Regions from separate parts of the Clostridium sp. M62/1 genome, predicted to be linked through region 2. Evidence: predicted binding sites of a transcription regulator. Region 2 holds the regulator's gene; each other region holds the start of a gene.

Evidence for each region. The regulator Rex, encoded in region 2, represses fermentation and respiration genes when NADH is low (regulators of the CRP and FNR family bind a similar motif). The targets are predictions, from matches to a motif close to ATTGTTAANNNNTTAACAAT.
Region 1: a site for Rex is predicted at 5,394-5,413, ahead of LK436_RS05905 (butyryl-CoA:acetate CoA-transferase). Genes of this name have one in related genera too.
Region 3: a site for Rex is predicted at 5,750-5,769, ahead of gap (type I glyceraldehyde-3-phosphate dehydrogenase). Genes of this name have one in related genera too.

What each region holds. Positions count from the first base shown of each region.
Region 1 is NZ_CP085988.1:1,160,570-1,168,187, reverse strand. It holds gene LK436_RS05930 (electron transfer flavoprotein subunit beta/FixA family protein) at 1-671, opposite strand, end outside; gene LK436_RS05925 (acyl-CoA dehydrogenase) at 821-1,975, opposite strand; gene LK436_RS05920 (3-hydroxybutyryl-CoA dehydrogenase) at 2,081-2,917, opposite strand; gene LK436_RS05915 (enoyl-CoA hydratase-related protein) at 3,001-3,777, opposite strand; gene LK436_RS05910 (acetyl-CoA C-acetyltransferase) at 4,108-5,292, opposite strand; gene LK436_RS05905 (butyryl-CoA:acetate CoA-transferase) at 5,533-6,876, shown strand; gene LK436_RS05900 (zinc ribbon domain-containing protein) at 7,051-7,618, opposite strand, start outside.
Region 2 is NZ_CP085988.1:2,650,093-2,657,710, reverse strand. It holds gene LK436_RS12480 (N-acetylmuramoyl-L-alanine amidase family protein) at 1-1, shown strand, start outside; gene LK436_RS12475 (RNA polymerase sigma factor) at 365-856, shown strand; gene LK436_RS12470 (DUF3298 and DUF4163 domain-containing protein) at 853-1,965, shown strand; gene abc-f (ribosomal protection-like ABC-F family protein) at 2,110-4,179, opposite strand; gene LK436_RS12460 (redox-sensing transcriptional repressor Rex) at 4,576-5,253, shown strand; gene acpS (holo-ACP synthase) at 5,250-5,630, shown strand; gene LK436_RS12450 (bifunctional ADP-dependent NAD(P)H-hydrate dehydratase/NAD(P)H-hydrate epimerase) at 5,660-7,198, shown strand; gene alr (alanine racemase) at 7,332-7,618, shown strand, end outside.
Region 3 is NZ_CP085988.1:1,557,237-1,564,854, forward strand. It holds gene LK436_RS07495 (class I SAM-dependent methyltransferase) at 1-293, shown strand, start outside; gene LK436_RS07500 (TAXI family TRAP transporter solute-binding subunit) at 337-1,365, opposite strand; gene LK436_RS07505 (sodium/glutamate symporter) at 1,667-2,917, opposite strand; gene LK436_RS07510 (response regulator) at 3,029-3,721, opposite strand; gene LK436_RS07515 (sensor histidine kinase) at 3,709-5,529, opposite strand; gene gap (type I glyceraldehyde-3-phosphate dehydrogenase) at 5,814-6,827, shown strand; gene LK436_RS07525 (phosphoglycerate kinase) at 6,993-7,618, shown strand, end outside.

The DNA of each region.
Region 1 (7,618 bases), 1.5 Mb from region 2:
ATCTGTGTCGGGGATCCCTTAAGTCCTAAGTTGGAGTCCTCTACATCCTTCAGGTCATTTCTTCCCCATACGGTGATTTCCTTCTTATAAGCATCGAAGATTCCGCCTGGAGTCATGTAACGCGGCTCGTTTAACTCTGCCAGAGCTGTGATTAAGCATGGCATCTGAGCCTTTAATACGTGGTATCTGTCGTCGTACTGACGCTCAACGATAACGCTGTCGCCCTCGATCTTGATATCCTGAGCGTAGCTGATTACCGGAATATTTAAGTGCTCGGAGATCTGAGGACCTACCTGAGCTGTATCTCCATCGATAGCCTGACGGCCTGTGATAATTAAATCATACTCAAGGTTTCTGATAGCACCTGCGATTGTCTGGGATGTAGCCCATGTATCGGCACCGCCCAGTACGCGGTCTGTAACCAGGATTCCCTTGTCAGCGCCCATAGCCATAGCCTCGCGGAGAACCTCCTCTGCCTTTGGAAGTCCCATGGTGAGAACTGTAACCTCTGCGCCGTACTGATCCTTTAAACGAAGGGCTGCCTCAAGGCCTGCCTTATCATCTGGGTTCATGATTGTGAGCATAGCTCCTCTGTCGAGAGTTCCGTCCGGGTTGAATTTAACGCCGCCCTTAGTATCTGGAACCTGTTTGATACAAACTATAATTTTCACTGTATTTTCACTCCTTATTTTTTAATGTCATACAGCCTGTCCCGCTCCGAACGGGCTGCAGCTTATTTAGAGCCACCGTCTGTACGATTGCCTGGCCGGCAGACCGGCGCGGCAAACGGTCTTCTGCGGATAGATGCAGAATACGGATACTATTTTAACAGAGCGCCGGAGATAACCATTCTCTGAACCTCAGATGTACCCTCGTAGATCTCTGTAATCTTTGCATCGCGCATCATACGCTCTACATCGTACTCTCTGATGTAGCCGTATCCGCCGTGAAGCTGTACAGCCTTTGTTGTAACTTCCATAGCAACCTCTGCTGCATACAGCTTAGCCATAGCTGCCTCTACGGAATAGGTCTTCTGTGTAGCCTTAGCCATAGCTGCTCTGTAAACAAGGAGCTGAGCTGCCTTAACCTTTGTTGCCATATCAGCAAGCTGGAACTGTGTATTCTGGAACTGTCCAAGAGCGCGTCCGAACTGCTTTCTCTCTTTTACGTACTCGATTGTTCTCTCAAGAGCGCCCTCTGCAAGACCAAGAGCCTGAGCTGCGATACCGATACGTCCGCCGTCCAGTGTGTGCATGGCAATGTTGAAGCCCTTGCCCTGCTGTCCTAACAGGTTCTCCTTCGGGATGCGGCAGTCTGTGAAGATTAACTCATATGTAGCAGATCCGCGGATACCCATCTTCTTCTCCTTTGTACCAAAGGTGAAGCCTGGCGTTCCCTTCTCAACGATGAATGCGGAGATCTCTTTCTTCTTTCTTCCTCTGGCATCCTCTTTTGTGCCTGTTACAGCGATAATCACATAGATGTCAGCCTCTTTACCGTTTGTGATGAAGATCTTGGAGCCGTTTAATACCCACTCGTCTCCGTCTAAAACAGCCTTTGTCTGCTGGCCCTGAGCATCTGTACCAGCGCCTGGCTCAGTAAGACCGAAAGCACCTAACTTCTCGCCCTTTGCAAGGGGAACCAGGTATTTCTGCTTCTGCTCTTCTGTACCGTATGTCTGGATTGGATCACAGCACAGGGATGTGTGAGCAGATACGATAACACCTGTAGTACCGCAAACTTTGGAGAGCTCCTCCACGCACATCGCATAGCACAGCGGATCGCAGCCCTGTCCGCCGTACTCCTTCGGAACCGGGATGCCCATGAATCCGAGCTTCTGCATCTTCTTAACTGTTTCTGTCGGGAAGTGCTCTGTCTCGTCAACTTCCTGCGCTAAAGGCTTAACCTCTTTCTCGGCGAAGTCATGGAATAATGTTCTCGCCATCTCATGCTCTTTACTTAATGTAAAATCCATGTCTAATCCTCCATCTTCTTATATCACGCTAAAAAGGGGCCTGACCTGGACCCCTTATGCGGTTGTAAATCTATTATAACAGAAAACCAAAAAAAGTGGTATCCATTATTTGCTGTAATCGTAGAATCCTTTTCCTGTCTTCTGTCCTAAATAGCCGGCACGAACCATCTTTCTTAACAGCGGATGCGGACGGTACTTTGTATCTCCTGTCTCGTGCTGCAGAACCTCCATGATGGCAAGGCAGACATCCAGGCCAATCAGATCGCCCAGAGCTAACGGTCCCATCGGATGGTTTGCGCCTAACTTCATGGCTGTGTCGATTCCCTCTACAGATGCGATTCCGTCAGCGTAGATGCCGACAGCCTCGTTGATCATCGGGATCAGGATTCTGTTTACAACGAAGCCTGCGCCCTCCTCAACCTGTACCGGAGTCTTTCCGATAGCCTTGGAGATTTCGATTACCTTGTCAACCATCTCCTTCGGTGTGTTGAGTCCTGCAATGACCTCTACTAACTTCATAACAGGAGCCGGGTTGAAGAAGTGCATGCCTACAACCGGTCTTGCGCCTGATCCAACTTCTGTGATGGAAAGGGAAGAAGTATTTGTGGCAAAAATGCAGTCTGGCTTGCAGATAGCATCTAACTCCTTGAAGGTCTGTTTCTTGATCTCCATGTTCTCAATGGCAGCCTCCACAACCAGATCGCAGTCGCCGCAGATATCCTTAACGCCTGTGGTGATCTTGGCAAGGATCTTATCTGCATCCTCCTGTGTCATCTTGCCCTTAGCGATTCTCTTCTCAAATCCTTTGGCAATCTTTTTCTTTCCGTTTGCGGCAAACTCTTCGTTAATATCACATAAAACTACTTCGTAGCCCTCTGTCTGTGCAAATGCCTGTGCGATTCCAGAACCCATGGTTCCGGCTCCGATAACACCAATTTTCATTGTTATCTCCTCCTCTGATTTAAAACAACAAGCGGCGGACTCAGTCTTAACAGTACCGTCGTGAACATTATGTACCATAAAGATTAACGGTTCTTAAACTGTTTCTCTTTTCTCTTTTCAAGGAAGGCTGCCATGCCCTCTTTCTGATCCTCTGTCTCAAAGCAGGCGCCGAACAGCTTTTCCTCGATGACAATCGCCTGATCCATATCTGTCTGCAGTCCGTCGTTTGCTGCCTTCTTGCTGTTTCGCACAGCAATCGGGGCGTTTGCGGCGATGATGCCTGCCATCTTCTTGGCTGCCGGCATCAGTTCCTCCTGCGGATAGACTGCGTTGACAAAGCCCAGACGGTATGCCTCGTCAGCCTTGATATTTCTGGCTGTGTAGAGCATTTCCTTGGCCTTTCCCACACCGATGAGGCGGGCAAGCCTCTGAGTTCCACCAAAGCCTGGAGTGATTCCCAGTCCCACTTCCGGCTGTCCAAACACTGCGTTTTCAGAACAGATTCTGATGTCGCAGCTCATGGCAAGTTCATTTCCGCCTCCGAGGGCGAACCCGTTCACTGCCGCAATTACCGGAATCGGGAATGTTTCGATTTTGCGGAAAATATCATTTCCATATTTTCCGAAGGCCTCTCCCTGCTCCTTTGTCATCGTGCTCATAGCCGCAATATCGGCTCCCGCCACAAAAGATTTCTCCCCTGCGCCTGTGAGGATCACCGCTCTCACTGTGTTCTGATCAATGGAATCGAACGCAGCTTCCAGATCCTTAAGCACTTCCTCATTCAGAGCGTTTAATGCCTTGGGCCTGTTGATAGTTACAATACCAACAAATCCTTCCTGTTCGTAATCTACATAACCCATGCCGTTCATCTCCTTAGGCTTTTTTGCAGCCGGAGAGCAAAAGGCGCTGCCCTGTGCATCTGCCGGCCGCTGACTGCTGCTTTATTTAATTTTATGCTTCGCACTATGTGCTCAGCTGTTTTTTATTTCACTCGTTCCTCGTTTCATAAAAACGGACGGGAAACCCAAACTCCGCTTCGCTTCGTTCGGGTAGCAAACAGCTTCGCACTATGTGCTCAGCTGTTTTTTATTCCACTCGTTCCTCGTTTCATAAAAACGGACGGGAAACCCAAACTCCGCTTCGCTTCGTTCGGGTAGCAAACAGCTTCGCACTATGTGCTCAGCTGTTTTTTATTCTCTCTCGACGATGGTTGCGCAGCCCATTCCGCCGCCGATGCACAGGGTTGCAAGTCCCTTCTTTGCATCGCGTTTCTGCATCTCGTGGAGCAGTGTAACCAGGATACGGCAGCCGGAAGCTCCTACCGGATGGCCGAGAGCGATGGCTCCGCCGTTTACGTTCAGGTTCTCTTTGTTGAAACCAAGCTCACGGGCTACTGCGATAGACTGTGCAGCGAATGCCTCGTTGGCCTCGATTAAATCAAAGTCGTTTACTGTAAGGCCTGTCTTTGCCAGAACCTTCTTTGTGGCAGCTACCGGGCCGATACCCATGATGCGCGGGTCTACACCGCCAAGGGCTCCTGCAACCCATGTAGCCATCGGCTTAATGCCGAGCTCTTTTGCCTTCTCCTCGCTCATAACGACAACTGCTGCCGCACCGTCGTTGATGGAGGATGCATTTCCTGCTGTCACGCGGCCGCCGTCTGGCTTAAATGCCGGGCGCAGCTTTGCAAGGCCTTCCATGGTTGTGCCTGGACGCGGACCCTCGTCTGTGTCAACGATAACGGTTTCTTTTTTCTTCTTAACCTCGATCGGCACGATCTCGTCTTTGAATCTTCCGGACTCTCTCGCTGCGCATGCCTTTGCCTGGCTTGCAACGGAGAACTCATCCAGCTCTTCTCTTGTGATGCCCCACTCGTCGCAGATGTTCTCTGCTGTGATTCCCATGTGGTAGTTGTTGAAAGCATCCCAGAGAGCGTCATTTACCATGGTATCAATCATCGGAGCGTTGCCCATGCGGTATCCGTAACGCGCATTCTTGAGGGCATATGGAGCAGCGGACATATTCTCTGTTCCGCCTGCTACAACAATGTCAGCGTCGCCTGCGATAATCATCTCAGCAGCTGCATTTACGCACTGAAGACCGGAGCCGCAAACAACATTCAGCGTAACTGCCGGAACCTCGATCGGAAGTCCTGCCTTGATGGATGCCTGGCGTGCCACGTTCTGTCCAAGGCCGGCCTGGATTACACAGCCCATGTAAACGTGATCAACCTGCTCCGGAGCAACTCCTGCTCTCTTGAGAGCTTCCTTAATAACAACTGCGCCCATCTCTGCCGCCGGAACTGTGCTTAACTGTCCGCCCATAGAGCCAATGGCAGTACGGCATGCACCTGCTATTACGACTTTCTTTGACATAATCTGTTTCCTCCTTGTCATGATTAGCCTGTAAGATAAGATATTTGCATAAATGATAGTAATTCTATAGTACCACCGCTTGGCAAAACTGTCAATGAAAAATTGATAAATAATTATCAATTTATAATTTATTAACTTATTTTACCTGCATTTCATAAGTAATCTTATTGACCTTGCCAGCGGGTAATGATAAACTATTAACAAAACTAAATATAAAAATAAAAGGAACAGGTGAACAATATGGATTATAAGAACATGTATGATCAGAAACTTGTGTCCGCAGACCAGGCCGCCGCTGTCGTTAAATCCGGGGACTGGGTGGACTATGGCTGGACTACCGGTACGACGGTTGCCTTCGACGCAGCTCTCGCCAAGAGAATGCCGGAGCTTCACGATGTAAACTTACGCGGCGGTATCCTCATGTGGGTGCCGGAGGTTTTCAAGATTGAGAATCCGGCAGAGCACTTTACATGGAACTCCTGGCATATGAGCGGAATCGAGCGAAAGGCCATTGCCCAGGGCTTTGCCTACTATGCTCCTATCCGTTACTCTGAGCTTCCAAGATACTACAGAGAGTCCTCCACTCCTCTCGATGTAGCTGTATTCCAGGTTGCTCCCATGGATGAGCACGGCTTCTTTAATTTCGGCCCCAACGCCTCCCACATGGCCGCCGTTTGTGAGAAAGCCAAGGTTGTGATTGTGGAAGTGAATGAAAACATGCCGGTCTGCCTGGGCGGCTTCGAGAACTGCGTACATATCTCTGATGTAGACATGATCATCGAGGGGGACAACCCTGCCATCGGAGAGATGGGCGGCGGCGCAGCTGCCTCCGAGGTGGACGAGGCTGTTGCAAAGCTCATTGTGGAGGAAATTCCTGACGGAGCATGCTTACAGCTGGGAATCGGAGGAATGCCGAATGCAGTAGGCTCCCTGATTGCCAAGTCCGACTTAAAGGATCTGGGCGTTCACACGGAGATGTACGTGGACGCGTTCGTAGATATTGCAAAGGCCGGAAAGATCACAGGCGCCCACAAGGCTATTGACAAGGGACGCCAGGTATATGCCTTCGGAGCCGGAACAAAGAAGCTCTACGACTACCTGCACAACAATCCGGAGTGTATGAGCGCTCCTGTGGACTACACAAACGACATCCGCTCCATCTCCGCCCTGGACAACTTCATGTCCATCAACAATGCAGTTGACGTGGATCTGTTCGGACAGGTAAATGCAGAGTCTGCAGGAATCAAGCACATCAGCGGAGCCGGCGGCCAGCTGGACTTCGTGCTGGGAGCTTACCTCTCCAAGGGCGGAAAGAGCTTCATCTGCTGCTCCTCCACCTTCAAGGGCAAGGACGGCAGCCTTCAGTCCAGAATTGTGCCGACCTTAAATCCGGGCTCCATCGTCACTGACACGAGAGCCAACATCCACTATCTGGTAACAGAGTTTGGAAAGGTCAATTTAAAGGGACTTACCACCTGGCAGAAGTGTGAGGCCATTATCTCCGTAGCTCACCCTGACTTCCGGGATCAGCTCATCGCCGAGGCTGAGAAGATGCACATCTGGAAGAAGAGCAATAAGCGTTAAGCCTTCTGTTTTTATCTGGCTTTTATGTTATACCAAAACAGCCACAAATAAAGGAGCAGAGCCGCTTCCTGAGCGGCCTTCCGCAGGTCAGATTTCGGTCTGGAATCTGACTTTCGGCAGGTCGTCTCAGGGGGAGGCTTCTGCTCCTTTTCCTTACTGTTCATCTGCTTTCTTTTAAACACCGGCTAATCCGGATGGCTCTGCGCCGGGCTTTTCTGGTTCTGACTGCTCCGCGCCGGGCTGCCCCGGATTCTGACTGCCTGATGCCTGGCTGCCCGGTTCCTGACTGCCTGATGCCTGGCTGCCCTGGTTCTGACTGCCCGAAGCCTGGATATCCGGCCCCTGACTGTCCCGATTCTGACTGCCCGAAGCCTGGATGTCCGGCCCCTGGCTGTCCCGGCAGTCTTCGTAGGATATGGGGGTACCGCACCTGCGGCAGAAATTTACTTTTTTTGCATAGACTGCCCCGCACCGGGGACAGAAAAAGCGGGCTTCCTGTTTCTCCGTTTGTTTTTTCTCTGCCTTTTTTCCCTCTTCCTCCTCTGACTCTTTTTTTGTCCCTGCTTCTTTTTCCGGTTCCTTTTCTGACTTCTGTTCCGGCTCTTTTTCTGACTCCTGTTCCGGCTCTTTTTTTGACTCCTGTTCCGGCTCCTTTTCTGTCTCTTTTTCCGGTTCCTCTTCCCCGCAAAGCTCCTCATTATTCTTCAGAGCACGCAGTTCTCTGGATGTCTTTTCCAGACAG
Region 2 (7,618 bases):
GGAACTGGGGAAGGGCTATGGCAGATGCAGCCTTTTTGAAAACAAAATCAGATATTGTAAGGCAGGCCCTCTGCAGAAAGGGAACGAGAGATGTTCTGATTCTGCAGAGGGCTTCTTATATACCAGGAAACTTCGTTCCCTGTTATATAAAAACGCTCCGCGGGGATCGCACTGCGGCGGAAAGGAATACGGCTGCTTTGCAGCCCCGCCGCAGGCGGAGAATCCTGCGAAGCAGGATTCTTTCTAATATCATAAAAATCCCTGTTTTCCCAACTTTTTAACGGGTTTTTGCATCTATTCAATAAGGGAGAAGAGCAGGCAGGTCATTGGCGGCCGGAAAAATAAAATTGGAAAGGCAGAGAATATGGGACAGAGCATATATGACAGTACAGTTGCCTACATTCTGGAAAACCAGAACCGGTTTTACAGACTGGCGTACAGCTATGTGGGTGACAGAGAGGCGGCGCTTGATGTGGTGCAGAACGCGATTCTGAAGGGGCTTGAAAAGTGTGAAACCCTGAGGAGCACAGATGCGCTGAAAACATGGTTTTACAGGATCGTAGTGAATGAATCTCTTCAGCTTCTGAGGGACAGAAAACGGGAATTGCCTTCCACGGACGGCGGCGTGTTCGACCGGCCCTATACGGAGCCGGCCTACGATCGGGAGAGAGAGGTCTATGAAGCGGTAAAAAAACTGCCGGAGCCGGGAAGAACAGTGGTAGTTCTTCACTACTACGAGGAACTGACCTTAAAGCAGATTGCAGAGATCACAGATGCGAATCTGAATACAGTCAAGTACAGGCTGTACTCATCGCTGGAACGTCTGAAAAAAGGATTAAAGGAGGGAAGGCCGTGAGACCCGAGGATGGAAAGAAAGTATATGATCAGATTGAGATACCGAAGGAGCTTGAGCTGACAGTCAGGTGCTCTGTAGAGGAGGCAGCCAGAAGGAGAGAGGCGCGCCGGAAGGAAGAGGCGGAGAATTCCGCTGAAAGAGACAGACGGGAGGAGAAAGATCTGGAGAAGAGAGGTCCGGAGAGGACAGGTCTGGAGATGGAAAGTACAGAGAAGGATCCGCTGACAGAAAAGCAGGAGGAAAAACAGGGACGGCAGAGACAGAGGGAAAATGGGGCACGCAGTCCGATTTACCGTCTGCTCCGGCGCACTGCCGCAGCCGCAGCGGGAGTGCTGATCGCGTTTACCGTAGGGCTCAACACGAACCAGGCTTTCGCAGAAAACATGAGCCGAGTTCCAGGACTGGGCTTTTTGGCCAGTGTTCTGACTGTGCGCTCTTACCATGAGTCTGAGGGAGATTACAATATTCACGCAGAGGTACCGGGAATCATGCAGAGCCAGGAGGAAACAGGGAACCGCTCTTTACAGGCAGATAAAGTGAACGAGGAGATTGAACGGATTGCAGACAGCTACATGGCAGAGGCAAAAGCGGAATTCGAGGAGTACAAGGAAGCCTTTTTCGCCGCCGGAGGCACAGAAGAGGAGTGGAATAACCGACAGATGAATATTTCCATTGACTATGAAGTGAAGTATCAGGACGAGGCCGTGCTCTCCCTGGAGCTCACGGCCTTCAAGGGGTGGATCAATGCCAGTGAGGAGCGTCACTATTACAACCTGGATCTTTCAGAGGACAGGGAGCTGACCCTTCAGGATGTACTTGGAAGCGGTTATGCGGAGCTCTGCAATAAAGAAGTGGTGCGGCAGATAGAGGAGCGCATGGCGGCTGATGAAAATCAGATCTTTTTCGGATTCGGCAGAGCGGGAGATATGGCAGAGGGCTTTACCACAGTAGATGAGAATACAGATTTCTACATCAGCGGAACCGGGGAGGTGGTTCTCGTATTTCCGGAATACTCTATCGCGCCCGGTTATATGGGAACTACAGAATTCACGGTAGGCCCCATGGTGAAAGACGGGATGGGGGAGACAGGAAAGAGAAATAAAAAATAGATAAAAGAAATAAATAAAAGTAAAAGAAACAGCGGATACCGCCGGCAATTCTCCCTTCCGGGAGATCATGCCGGCGGTATCCGCTTAGCTGAGGGGCAGCTGCAGACTCAAAGATAAAAGTTCCTCCGGTTATAAAGCTGAAAATCAGTCCTCTGCCAGCTCTTCCCAACGCTCATACAGCTCCTCCAGTTTTTCGGAGATAGACTGCTTTTCCGAGTTTAATTCCATGAGCTTTGCCACATCGGAGAAGATCTCCTCCTCGCAGAGGAGGGCATCGATCTGTGCGTCCCTGGTTTCCAGCTCATGGATGGCATCCTCTGTCTTTTTCAGCTCGTTCTGGCGTTTGCGAAGGCGGGCCTGCTCTTCCTTCTGCTGTTTCCAGTCTGTCTTTCCGGCAGAGGAAGGGAGGGGAGCTGCTTTTGCAGCGCCTGCCCATGGCAGGGAGGCGGCATTGACGGCTCCGTCTGCGGTGAAGGATACGGAACCGGCCGCCGTGCTTTTGGCGCTTCCCTGAAGAGGGAAACTGCCGGCATCCTTCTGTCCGGCAGTGCCAGAACCTGCATTTTTTGCAGCGCCATTTCCGGCGCTGCCGGTGAGAAGCTGTTCCATGGTGTCGCGCTTTTCCAGGTAATAGTCATAATTTCCAATGTAGTTGACAAGGGTGTTATGGGTCAGGTCCAGGATTCTGGTGGCGGTCCGGTTGATGAAATAGCGGTCGTGAGACACGTAGAGGACAGTTCCCGTGTAGTGGTTCAGGGCATTTTCCAGAATTTCCTTGGAGGTAATATCCAGGTGGTTGGTGGGCTCATCCAGGATCAGAAAATTGGCCTCAGAGAGCATGAGCTTTGCCAGGGAAACCCTTCCCTTCTCGCCGCCGCTCAGATCTCCGATGAGTTTGAACACGTCTTCTCCTGTGAAGAGAAAGGCAGCCAGGACATTTCGGATCTGGGTATTGTTCATGCCAGGATAAGTGTCCGACAGCTCCTGAAACAGGGTCTTCTCATTGTGGAGGACGTGGTGTTCCTGATCGTAGTAGCCGATGTGGACGCGGGAACCGAGGCGGATCTCGCCGGAATCCGCCGGGACGATGCCGTTTATGATCTTTAAGATCGTGGTCTTTCCCGTTCCGTTGTTTCCGATAATGGCGATCCGCTCTCCCCGCTTGATGTCAAAGTCCACACCAGAGAAGAGCTGCTGCCCGTCAAAGCCCTTTGAAAGGCCGCGGACAGTCAGCACATCGTTGCCGCTCTGGATGTCAGGCTCTAAGGTGATGTTCATGGCATCGTTGACCTCTGTGGGCTTTTCGATGCGCTCCATTTTGTTCAGGAGCTTTTCGCGGCTTTCTGCCCGCTTGATAGATTTCTCCCGGTTGAAGGAGCGAAGCTTGGTGATGACCTCCTCCTGGTGGCGGATCTCCTGCTGCTGGTTTAAATAGGCCTTTAAAATATTGGCCCTCAGCATGGCCTTTTTTTCACTGTAGGCAGAGTAATTGCCCTGGAATACAGTGGCCTTTCCATTGTCCAGCTCCACAATCTTTGTCACCACCCGATCGAGAAAATAGCGGTCGTGGGCCACGATGATGACCGTTCCCTGATAATTCAGCAGATAGTTTTCCAGCCAGGCGATGGATTCCATGTCCAGATGGTTGGTGGGCTCGTCCAGCAGGATGATGTCGGGCCGCGAGAGAAGGAGCTTTCCAAGGGAAACTCTGGTTTTCTGGCCTCCGGACAGGGTACAGACAGACTTTGAAAATTCTTCTTCCTCAAAGCCGAGTCCTTTTAGAACGCCGGTAATCTCGCTTTTCCAGGCGTAGCCGTTTGCAAGCTCAAACTCGTGGCTCAGGCGGCTGTAAGTCTGGTAGAGTGTTTCCAGCTCCTCACCCGCTGAGTGCTTCATCTCAATTTCCAGCTGCCGGATGCGCTCCTCCATCTCAATGACAGGGCGCTTGACCTCCAAAAGTTCGTCGTAGATGGTGCGGCTGCTGTCCAGATCCTGATGCTGGGCCAGATAGCCCAGGGTTTTTCCCTTTGTCACAACCACGGTTCCGTCGTCCGGGGCAAGCTCCCCGATTATGATCTTTAAGAGTGTGGATTTTCCGGCGCCGTTGATTCCAACGATGGCGGCCTTTTCCCGTTCCTCTATATGAAAGGACACCTGCTCTAAGACAGAGTCTGTCCCGAAGGATTTTGTGATATTGCTGCATGATAAAATCATGTCCTGCCTCCTGATGTAGTAAATAGTATTGCTGTTAAGCAGCGCAGATGGATGCCTCAGGAAACCTGCCCGAAAAAGTCTGAGGGCCTGTCTCACAGCGCAGGAAGCGGCCGGCGTCCAGGTGTTCCTAGAGAGAGGACCGGGACAGCAGAGGCATACGGTATGCGGCTGCAAAATCTGTGACAAGTATAATATAAGAAGGAAAGTTTTGCAAGAAGCTGGAGGGGAAAGAGACAGAGGCCGGCAGAAAAATTTCCGGCAGAAAGCACGAAAATCCCCTGTTTTATTTGACAATAATTTATCATATGATATAATAGTAGATAATGCCGCTTTCTGGAAAATGACGAATATGGAATAAAAGCGGCGTGTCTGAGAAAAGGAAGGTGAAGAAAAGCCGTGGAACAGAAACAGATTTCCAAGGCAGTGATCTCAAGGCTGCCGAGGTATTACAGATATTTAGGTGAATTGCTGGAAGAGGGAGTGGAGCGGATTTCTTCAAACGAGCTGAGCGTGAGGATGAAGGTAACTGCCTCCCAGATTCGTCAGGATCTTAACAATTTCGGAGGATTCGGACAGCAGGGGTATGGCTATAATGTAAAGTATCTCTATTCAGAAATCGCCAGAATCCTTGGGATTGACAGGCAGCACAACCTGATTATCATCGGAGCGGGAAATCTGGGACAGGCGATTGCCAATTATACCAACTTTGAACGCCGTGGTTTCCTGATTAAGGGAATGTTTGATGTGAACCCGAGACTGGTGGGGCTGGTGGTGCGCGGAGTGGAAATCCGCGGCATTGAGGATCTGGAGCAGTTTATTGCAGATAACGATGTTCAGATTGCCGTCCTTACGATCCCGAAGTCAAAGGCGGCTGAGATTGCCGACCGCCTGGTAAAAGCCGGAATTAAGGCAATCTGGAATTTTACCCACACAGATCTGGCTGTTCCCGATGACGTGGTGGTGGAAAATGTTCACCTGTCAGAAAGCCTGATGCGCCTGTCTTACCGTGTATGCAGGATGCAGGATCAGAAGGAAAGGGAAAAGAATTTCGCGAGAGGGAAAGACGGGAAATGATAGCAGGTGTTGGGACAGACATGATTGAAATAGGACGTATCAGGAGGGCCTGTGAGAAGGAGGCCTTCCTGACGCGTGTATACACGCAGGAAGAGTGCCAGCAGGCCGGGGGAAATTATGCCCGGTTAGCCGGCACTTTTGCCGTTAAGGAGGCAGTGGCCAAGGTGCTCGCCACCGGGTTCAGGAGCTTTGGACCGGCGGAGATCGAGGTGCTCAGGGACAGCCTCGGAAAGCCGTATGTAAGGCTCTATGGAGGGGCCAGGGAGCTGGCGGACAGGCTTTCCATAAAAGAAATCCATGTATCGATTACCAATACGAAGGATTACGCCGTAGCCTTTGCCGTGGGCGAGGGGGCAGAGAAAAAAACGGCAGAATAGAATGAATGCCGTGGAGAAGGAGGAGCAGCATGAAGAGGCTGGTGACAGGTGCTCAGATGAAAGAGATTGACAGGCACGCCATTGAGACAGTGGGAATCCCGTCCCTTGTTTTAATGGAGCGTGCGGCTCTCTCTGTGGTTGAGGAGATGGAGCCTGAACTTTTCAGGGAGGATCGGATTTTTGTGGCCTGCGGAACGGGGAATAACGGAGCAGACGGGGCGGCCATCGCCCGTATGCTTTTTCTGAGGGGGTACAATGTGACAGTTCTGACGGCCGGAAGGCAGGAGAGCCGGACAGAGGAGCTGAAACTGCAGCTTGCCATCGATGAGAGGATCGGAATTTCCGTCATGGAGGCAGAGGATTTCATCCCAGGCAGCTACGAGGTAGCAGTGGACGCGCTGTTTGGAGTGGGACTTTCCAGAAATGTGGAGGGGCCGTACCGGAATGTCATAGAGATGATCTGCGGGATGGCGCCGCGCCTTACGGTGGCAGTGGATATTCCGTCAGGAATTCATTCCGACACGGGAAGAGTGATGGGCCGGGCTGTGAGAGCAGATTTGACAGTAACCTTTGGGTTTGAAAAGCTGGGACTTGTTCTGTTTCCGGGAAGGGATTACTGCGGAAGGGTGGCCGTGAAGGATATTGGATTTCCTCCCTGCCCGGACGTCTGCCTTGGGGAAACCAGATTCGTTACCTTTGACAGGGAGGACCTTAAGAAGGTTCCGGCAAGGCGCGCCTATTCCAACAAGGGGACCTATGGGCGTGTCCTGATTGCCGCAGGTTCGCCGGGAATGGGAGGAGCCGCCTATCTGAGCGCCCTTGCCGCTTACCGCACAGGGGCCGGACTTGTAAAGATTCTGACGCCCAGGGAGAACTGCCAGATTCTGCAGACACTTCTGCCGGAAGCGATTCTGTCTGCCTACGACAGGGAGGAGGCCATGGAGGAGCCGGAGAGCTTCGCCCTTCAGATTGAGCGGGAGTGCGGCTGGGCGGACGCTGTGGTTCTGGGGCCGGGTCTTGGAAGAGAGCCCTGGGCAGTGCGGCTGGTGCAGCAGATTCTGCTTTCCGCCTTCGTTCCGATTGTGCTGGATGCTGACGGACTGAACATTGTGGCTGAGAATCCGTCGCTGTCGGAATACTTTACAGAGAATGTCATTGTCACGCCTCATGTGGGGGAGATGGCCCGTCTGACAGGGATGGAGATCGATGAGGTGAGGGAACATCTGGTGGAGACCGCCGTTTCCTACAGCGAAAAGTATGGGGTGATAACGGTTCTGAAGGATGCGGCCACCGTGGTGGTCAAAAAAGATGAGCCGGTCTATATTAATAAAAGCGGCTGTTCAGCTATGGCCAAGGCCGGTTCCGGGGATGTGCTGACAGGGGTGCTGGCCGGACTGATTGCCATGGGAATGGAGGAAGGGGAGGCGGCGCCCCTGGGCGTTTACCTTCACGGGCTGGCAGGAGAGGCTGCTGCAGCGGAATATGGCATGCACAGCGTGCTGGCGGAGAATCTGGCAGACTGTCTGATGAGGGTGTCGGAGCCGGAGAAAAGAAAAAGGGAGCAGTGAGCTTTGGAGACTGCAGGCTGCCTGAGCTGACGGGAGGTGTGCTGCAGAATATCTGCAGAAAAGAGACAGGCCCCGTGCCGTCAGATGCAGGGCCGGGGCCAATGGAGATGACAGCTGGAAAGAGGGGACAAAAGTGAAAACTGAAAATATGAAGATCCGGGAAAACAGACCGGAGGAAGGCGGAAGCGACCGGATCTGTGCGCTGATCCATCTGGATCGGATTGAGCAGAATATGAAGGAAATAGCGGCAGGGCTTCCGGAAGGGACAGCGGTGATCGGAGTAGTCAAGGCGGACGGCTATGGTCACGGGGCGGCGGAGACAGCGGCGGCCATTGAGCCCTATGTGTCGGGATATGCGGTGGCTACGGCAGACGAGGCTCTGGAGCTTAGAAAAAGCGGTGTATCCCTGCCTGTCCTGGT
Region 3 (7,618 bases), 1.1 Mb from region 2:
TTACCGCCTATGGAACCCAGGACTGGTATTACGGAGAGAATAAGGAGATCCTTCACTTTCCGGTGGACAATTATTACTATGAGGGGGCGAGGGAGGCAGTGTTTCTGGGGGAAAAGGTGACAAAGTATCACAGGACGCTGACCACCTATCTGAATACCCTTCTGGAATGCGGCTTCGAGCTGACACATATCGTAGAACCTCAGCCGCCGGAGGAGATGATGGGACTTCCCGGAATGAGAGATGAGATGCGAAGGCCAATGATGCTCCTTGCAGCGGCTGTGAAAAGACAGTAATCGGGTACAGGGAGCCGTACCTGGAAGACATTTGAAATCCGGGCTACGGAATGAGCCCCTGCTCCCTGTAGAAACGCTCGGCACCCGGGTGGAGCGGTATGGGAAGCTCGCTGTACATGAAGCCTTCATCAGACATGGGCTTCAGGAGAGCCTGCTCTTCTCCGAGAGCCACTCTGCTGGAATAGAGGATAGAGGTCAGCTCGTGAACCAGCTCCTCGTCCATGCTTTCGTCTACACAGACCAGACATTTGACGCCAAAGGAGTCCACATCCTCCGCCTGACCCTTATAGGTTCCGGCAGGGATCCTGGCCCGGTAATAGAAGCTGTTTTCAGACAGAATCTGGTTCAGTTCGCTGGCTGTGTATTTTAAAAGCCTTGAAGGTGCCTGGACAGACAGGTTATACAGGCCCTCGACGGGAGTTCCGGCAAAGCCGTGGACAGCGTCCAGGTTTCCCGCCAAAACCTGCTCTGCCCCGTACCCGATGCCTCCCCGCGTTTCAATTTCCGTGTTCTCCGGGGATATGCCAAGCAGGTCAAAGACAATGCGGGCAGAAAGGTCCGTATTTGATGCCTCAGGACCTACAGAGACACGGCTGCCCTTCAGATCATGAACGTAAAACAGAGAAGAGGAGTTCAGGGCCATCCAGTTGGAAATGCTGGAGTATACAGCCCCGATCGTCCGAAGCTCTGTCTGGGGGGCGGCTGAAAACTCGTGAGTTCCATGGAAGGCTGCATAGGCCGCATCACCGCTGACAAGGCCCAGATCAATCTGGCCTTCGCTCAGCATCTGGATATTGGTGTAGGATCCGGTAGAGGCGCATATATTTACATGGATATGCTCCGAAGTTGTTTCAATGGATTCGGCGATGGCCTCTCCGGCCGGGTACATGCTTCCTCCTCTGTCAGCTGTCCCAATGGTGAGAACAGTGATCGTGCTGTCTGGTTGTTCGTTCCCGCCGGAAAAGGCAGAGGAATACCCGTTAAGCGAGCATGAGCAGAGAAATGGGATCGCAATAAGGATGCCGATGACAGAACGGGCAGATATAGACATAAGGTGTATCAGGTGTTTCAATGGCAGTCCTCCCATTTTTTATGGCAGAACGGCTATGTGAAACAGTTTCTGCCGCCCTGCTGTAAGGTGAAATATTATTCATAACTATAACACAAAATTAACATTCGGAAAAGGGAAAATGAAATCAGAAAAAACGAAATTCCGTGAAAAGGAAATTCAGAAAAAAACATCAGAAAACTTCAGGAAGAAGAGAAAAAGAAAATCAGAGAAAGTATCGGAATACAGGAAAGTGCCCGCAGCCATTTGGATAGCTGCGGGCACTTTCCTTTTCCCTCTGGCAAAGAAAGATTCGGCACCGTCTTTATTTTCCTACGATTCCGCCGAAGACAGAGAGGAAAATCGGGTTGTAGATATCGTCAATGATAACGGCGAAGGACGGGTACAGTACCCAGGCAACATTATGCCAGCCATAGGCATCCATAACAGCCTTCTCATTTGCAACGGCATTCGGGCCGGAGCCGCAGCCCCATCCGCAGTTTCCGGCAGCCATGACAGCGGCGCCGTAGTCGCGTCCGAACATGTTGTAGGAGATAAAGATGGCAAACAGGGCCATTAATACTGCCTGAACGAGAAGGATAATTCCCATCTGTCCCGCAACAGGTGCAAGAGCCGTAATATCAATGGTCATCAGAACCAGAGCCAGGTACAGCTCGAGGAACATGTGCTCGATGGCATCCACCTCAGGAGTGTAGAACTTGATGTTCAATGCCTCCATCACATTCCTTGCGATAGCGCCGGCGAAGAGGCAGCCGATGAATTTCGGCATCTCGATCATCGGAATGTTGTCAAGGATACAGTAGATCGGCATTCCGAGAGCGGCAACCAGCAGACACATGGCAAACATGGAAATCATGCGGCTGTTGTTTAAGGGGATTACTTCGCCTGTCTTTGCGGACTCCGGCTTGTCATTAGGGTCAGCCTTTAATTTGTGATGTGTGATCAGGAAGGCAGCCACAGGACCGCCGATTAAGGAACCCATGATATTTCCGCAGGTTCCGGCTGCCACGCCGATGGTAGTGGCGTTGGGGGCTCCCCACTCCTCGAAGATCGCGCCGAAAGCGGATGCAGTTCCCACGCCGCCGGACATGGATGCGGAAGAGCACTGAAGGGCTAACAGCGGGTGAAGGCCGATGGCATTTCCCACCAGCACGCCGACAATATCCTGCAGGGTGATTAAAAGACATGCGGCAACGGCAATCATGATACAAAGCTTGCCGCCGGCATGTTTAATCATTTTCAGGCTGAAGCCGAAGCCGACGCACAGGAAGAACAGGTTCTGGCACAGATCCTGCATGATTTTCGTATCAAAGGAGATGCCGACAATACCTGCCCCCTTGATGGCGGACACGATGATGGAAAAGATGATTCCGGATACAACGGGCGCCGGGATTGCATACTTGCGCAAAAGCGCAGAATGTGCAACGATCGCGCGGCCTGCAAAGATTACAATGGCCGCGAAGCCCAGGGTGGTCAGATACTCAAACTTGAACGATGCCACAGCGCCGTCGGCAGCAGGAGTATATGTACCAAAGTAGCTTAAAATTGCTTCCATAACAGTTCCCTCCGTTTCTCTATGTTATGAATGTGTTAAAAATTTATAAATAAAATATAAAGAAACAGAAAAGGAAAGTCAATTTATGTAACTATTGACAGGCTTTCGTAACTAAAGTACATGGCCGGAGCAGGTATATTTGATGGAGGGCCGGCCGCCGGTCTGGTAATCCACGGAGCTTACAATCTCCCCTATTTCCAGCATATAGTTCATATAGCGGCGAATGGTTATCCGGGATAAGTGCACCTGCTCGGCAATCTGTTCACTGGAAAAGAGCTCGCCGGGCCTGCTTTTCAGAAAATTCCGGATCAGGGTCAGAGTAGTTTCGCTTAAGCCCTTGGCAAGTTCTGTCTGGCAGGAGGGGGAAGCCGGCTGCGCATGGGAGAGCAGCCGGTCAATCTCTGCCTGATTCAGCTCAGGAGAGCCGTCCAGACAGCTTCTGGTCTGTGCAAAGCGGGAGAGGGCCTGGCGAAATCTTGACCGCTCAAAGGGCTTAACCAGATAGTCCAGCACGCCCCGGGAGAGAAGCTCCTGGACAATGGCAGAGTCGCCGGCAGATGTGACCATGATAACGGAGGGCGCCTTTCCCATGCTGTGCAGCCGGTCAATAAATTCCTGCCCGGTCATCAGCGGCATGTAGTAATCCAGGATAATCAGATCCACCTCCTCTCTGCTCAGCCAGGAAAGCGCATCCTGACCGGATTTAAAGATCTGCTTTACAGAAAAGGAGGGCTCCAGCTCCACATACTGGCGGTTGATGGAAGCCACCATCGGATCATCCTCTACGATAATTACTGAATACATGTTTCGTTCTCCTTTTGCGTGAAGGTGAGGGTAATCACTGTTCCCTCTCCCTCCTCTGTTTCTATAGTAAGCTCTCCCCTGCGGCGCTCGGCAATATCCTTTATAAGGAACAGGCCAAGGCCCCGGCTTTCACCTTTTGTGGACACCCCCTTGTCACAGATGCGCTCAGCCAGCTCTCTGCAGATGCCGCGTCCTGTATCTTCGCAGACAATCAGGTTAAAATCCCTCCGACAGAAAAGGGAGAGTTTGATTTCCTTTATTGCCCTGTCTGCATTGTCCGGGTCTGCCAGCTCCTCCACGGCATTTTCCAGGAGGTTTCCCACTACGGTAATCATTTCCTCGCTGGGAATCAGCAGATCGTGCTCCAGGCAGATGCTGTCGGGAGAGAGGGACAGGCGGATCCCAAGCTCCGCCGCGTGCATCATTTTTCCGATAATCAGGGCGCAGATGGAAGATACGCGGATGCGCTCAGCAGTTTCTCTGACAGCCTGGCTGGATACAAGGCTGCTGTTCATGATAAAGGTGATAGCCTTTTTTGTTTCTCCTGTCTGCAGATAGCCCAGGATGACGTGGAGCTTGTTCATAAACTCATGGTTAAAGGCACGCAGCGTATCCAGGGTTGCGCGGGTTCCGGACAGCTCGTCCGACATTCGCAGCACCTCGGTTCTGTCGTTCAGCACCATGAGGACGCCCTTCATGGAATCCTTCCTTATAATGGGAATTGTCTTAATGAGAAGGGTACGGCTGCCGACATTTGAGATCAGGCCGGAGACAGAGGCGGTTTTGAAGCTGTCCGCCAGGACTCGGCTTTCCTGAGCTTTCTCAGCGTCAGTCCCTGACGACATAATTTTTTGTACCGGCTGTTTTTTCAGCTCACGGGATGCCTCTGCCCCGGACCGGGAATCATCATCGGACAGCAGGCGGGAAAAATCTGTATCTGGAAACAGTGCAGACAGCTGTTTTCCCTCCAGACTGCCGGACGTACGGCTGCCGCAGAACAGATCGGACGCCGCCTGATTTGCAAACAGAACCCTGCCGGAAGGATCGGCGGCTATGAGCCCTTCCTCCAGGGAGCCCAGAACCGCATCCTGACGGATGTAGATGTCTAACAGCTCCTCCGGCTCGTGGCCCATCAGCCTTCCCTGCAGCAAAACCACAACGCCTCTCGACAGAAGCAGGCTTACAAGAAGCATAAAGGCCAGCACCGTCAGATACAGGGTGACAATGCGCTTCTGGCTGTCAGACAGATGGGCGGTAAAAACTGAGGCCATCACATACCCGATGATGGAGCCCGAGTCATCCTGAATGGAGTGAAAAGCGCGGCGCTGGGTGCCGAGGGAGCCGTAGCCGGTGGTAATATAGGGCGGACTTCCGGCCAGAACCGCCGCCTCGTCTCCATCTGTGACTGTCTCACCGGTCGTATTGCGGTCCGTGTGGTAAAAGCGCAGTCCGTTCTTGTCGCAGATGAGCACCACATTCAGGTTGGCCGTATTTCTGCACAGGGAGTCCAGATCCCGGCGAAGGGACTCAGAGGGATATCCCATCTGAAGCATATCAGCTACCTGGGGCATGGAGGCGATGTAGGCAGCGGTTCCGCTGATGGTGGAATCTACCTCCTTTCTCTGCCTGGTAATATCATAATACATGGTAATGCCCAGCGAGAGCAGCAGGAGAACTGCGGAGACGGCGAAAAAACTGCGGGAGAGGGTAGTCTCCAGCGTCGTCTTTTTTTTCTTTTTGCAGGCACTGCTGTGAGTTCTCCGGACAGAATTTTTTATTCTGAAAAGATTTAAATTGCTGAAATTCACCTGTTTCACATCCTGTTTTTCAGAGTGCGGGCATAATTTTCCCGCCAGCTAGAGATGATATAAATTATATAGAAAAGAAAGCAGGGGTGCAACAGAAAAAGGACCGACTTTTCTCTCACACAGACACTGTATAAACATATGTAAAAGGGAGGTGTAAATTTTATAAAAGATCAAAAAACCCCTTGCTATTTCTGGTAGAATTAGGTACAATACAGAGTAGGTTGATTATTATTTAACAATCCTATTAACCATCATGAAATAAAATTCTTAGGAGGAATGAAATCATGGCAGTAAAAGTTGCAATTAATGGTTTTGGACGTATCGGTCGTCTTGCATTCAGACAGATGTTTGACGCAGAGGGGTATGAGGTAGTTGCTATCAACGACTTAACAGATCCGAAGATGTTAGCTCACTTATTAAAATATGACTCTTCTCAGGGCAGATATGAGGGACACACAGTTGAGGCCGGAGAGGGCTCCATCACAGTTGACGGAAAGAAGATTACAATCTACGCAAAGGCAAACGCTGCAGAGCTTCCATGGGGAGAGCTGGGTGTAGATGTGGTTCTGGAGTGTACAGGCTTCTACACATCCAAGGCAAAGGCACAGGCTCACATCGATGCAGGTGCTAAGAAAGTCGTTATCTCCGCACCGGCCGGAAACGATCTGCCGACTATCGTATACAACGTAAACCACAAGACATTAACAAAGGATGATACAATCATCTCCGCTGCTTCCTGTACAACAAACTGCCTGGCTCCTATGGCAAAGGCTCTGAACGACTACGCTCCGGTTCAGTCCGGCATCATGTCCACCATCCATGCATACACAGGTGATCAGATGATCCTCGACGGACCGCACAGAAAAGGCGACTTAAGAAGAGCCAGAGCAGGCGCTGTGAATATCGTTCCGAACTCCACAGGCGCTGCAAAGGCCATCGGTCTTGTAATTCCTGAGTTAAACGGAAAGTTAATCGGCTCCGCTCAGCGTGTTCCGGTTCCGACAGGTTCCACCACAATCTTAACCGCAGTTGTTAAGGGCAAAGATATCACAAAAGAGGGCATCAACGCAGCTATGAAGGCAGCTGCCACAGAGTCCTTCGGATACAACGAGGAGGAGATCGTATCTTCCGATATCATCGGCATCCGCTACGGTTCCTTATTCGATGCTACACAGACCATGGTTTCCAAGGTAGATGAGGACACATACCAGGTACAGGTAGTTTCCTGGTACGACAACGAGAACTCCTACACAAGCCAGATGGTTCGCACAATCAAGTACTTCGCTGAGTTAAACTAATCACTGAGCGCAGATAACCTGATAGGATTCACGACAGAGGTGGTCCGGTCCGTCCTGGACCGGGCCGCCTCTTTTCCGTTGGGAAGCTGTCTGAAGCAGCCTTCCGGCGGCAGGCCGTATCAGGCCTGACAGAGCGGAATATGAAAAAGAAAGGAGCATTTACCCATGCTTAACAAAAAATCAGTGGACGATATTAACGTAAAGGGAAAGAGAGTCCTGGTGCGCTGCGATTTCAATGTACCGTTAAAGGACGGAAAAATCACAGACGAAAACCGCCTTGTAGCAGCTCTTCCCACCATTAAGAAATTAATCAGCGACGGAGGAAAGGTCATTCTCTGCTCCCACCTTGGAAAGCCGAAGGGAGAGCCGAAGCCGGAGCTTTCTCTGGCACCGGTTGCTGTCCGCCTCTCTGAGCTGCTGGGCCAGGAGGTGAAGTTTGCCGCTGATCCCGAAGTTGTAGGGCCGAATGCAAAGGCAGCCGCAGAGGCTATGAAGGACGGCGATGTGATCCTTCTTGAGAACACACGCTACAGAGCAGAGGAGACAAAAAACGGAGAGGCATTCAGCAAAGAGCTGGCTTCCCTCTGCGACGTATATGTAAACGACGCTTTCGGTACAGCTCACCGCGCTCACTGTTCCAATGTAGGTGTGACACAGTACGTGGACACAGCGGTTGTGGGCTACTTAATGCAGAAGGAGATTGATTTCCTGGGCAATGCGGTGGACAATCCGGTTCGTCCCTTCGTTGCCATCCTGGGCGGGGCAAAGGTTGCGGATAAGTTAAATGTTAT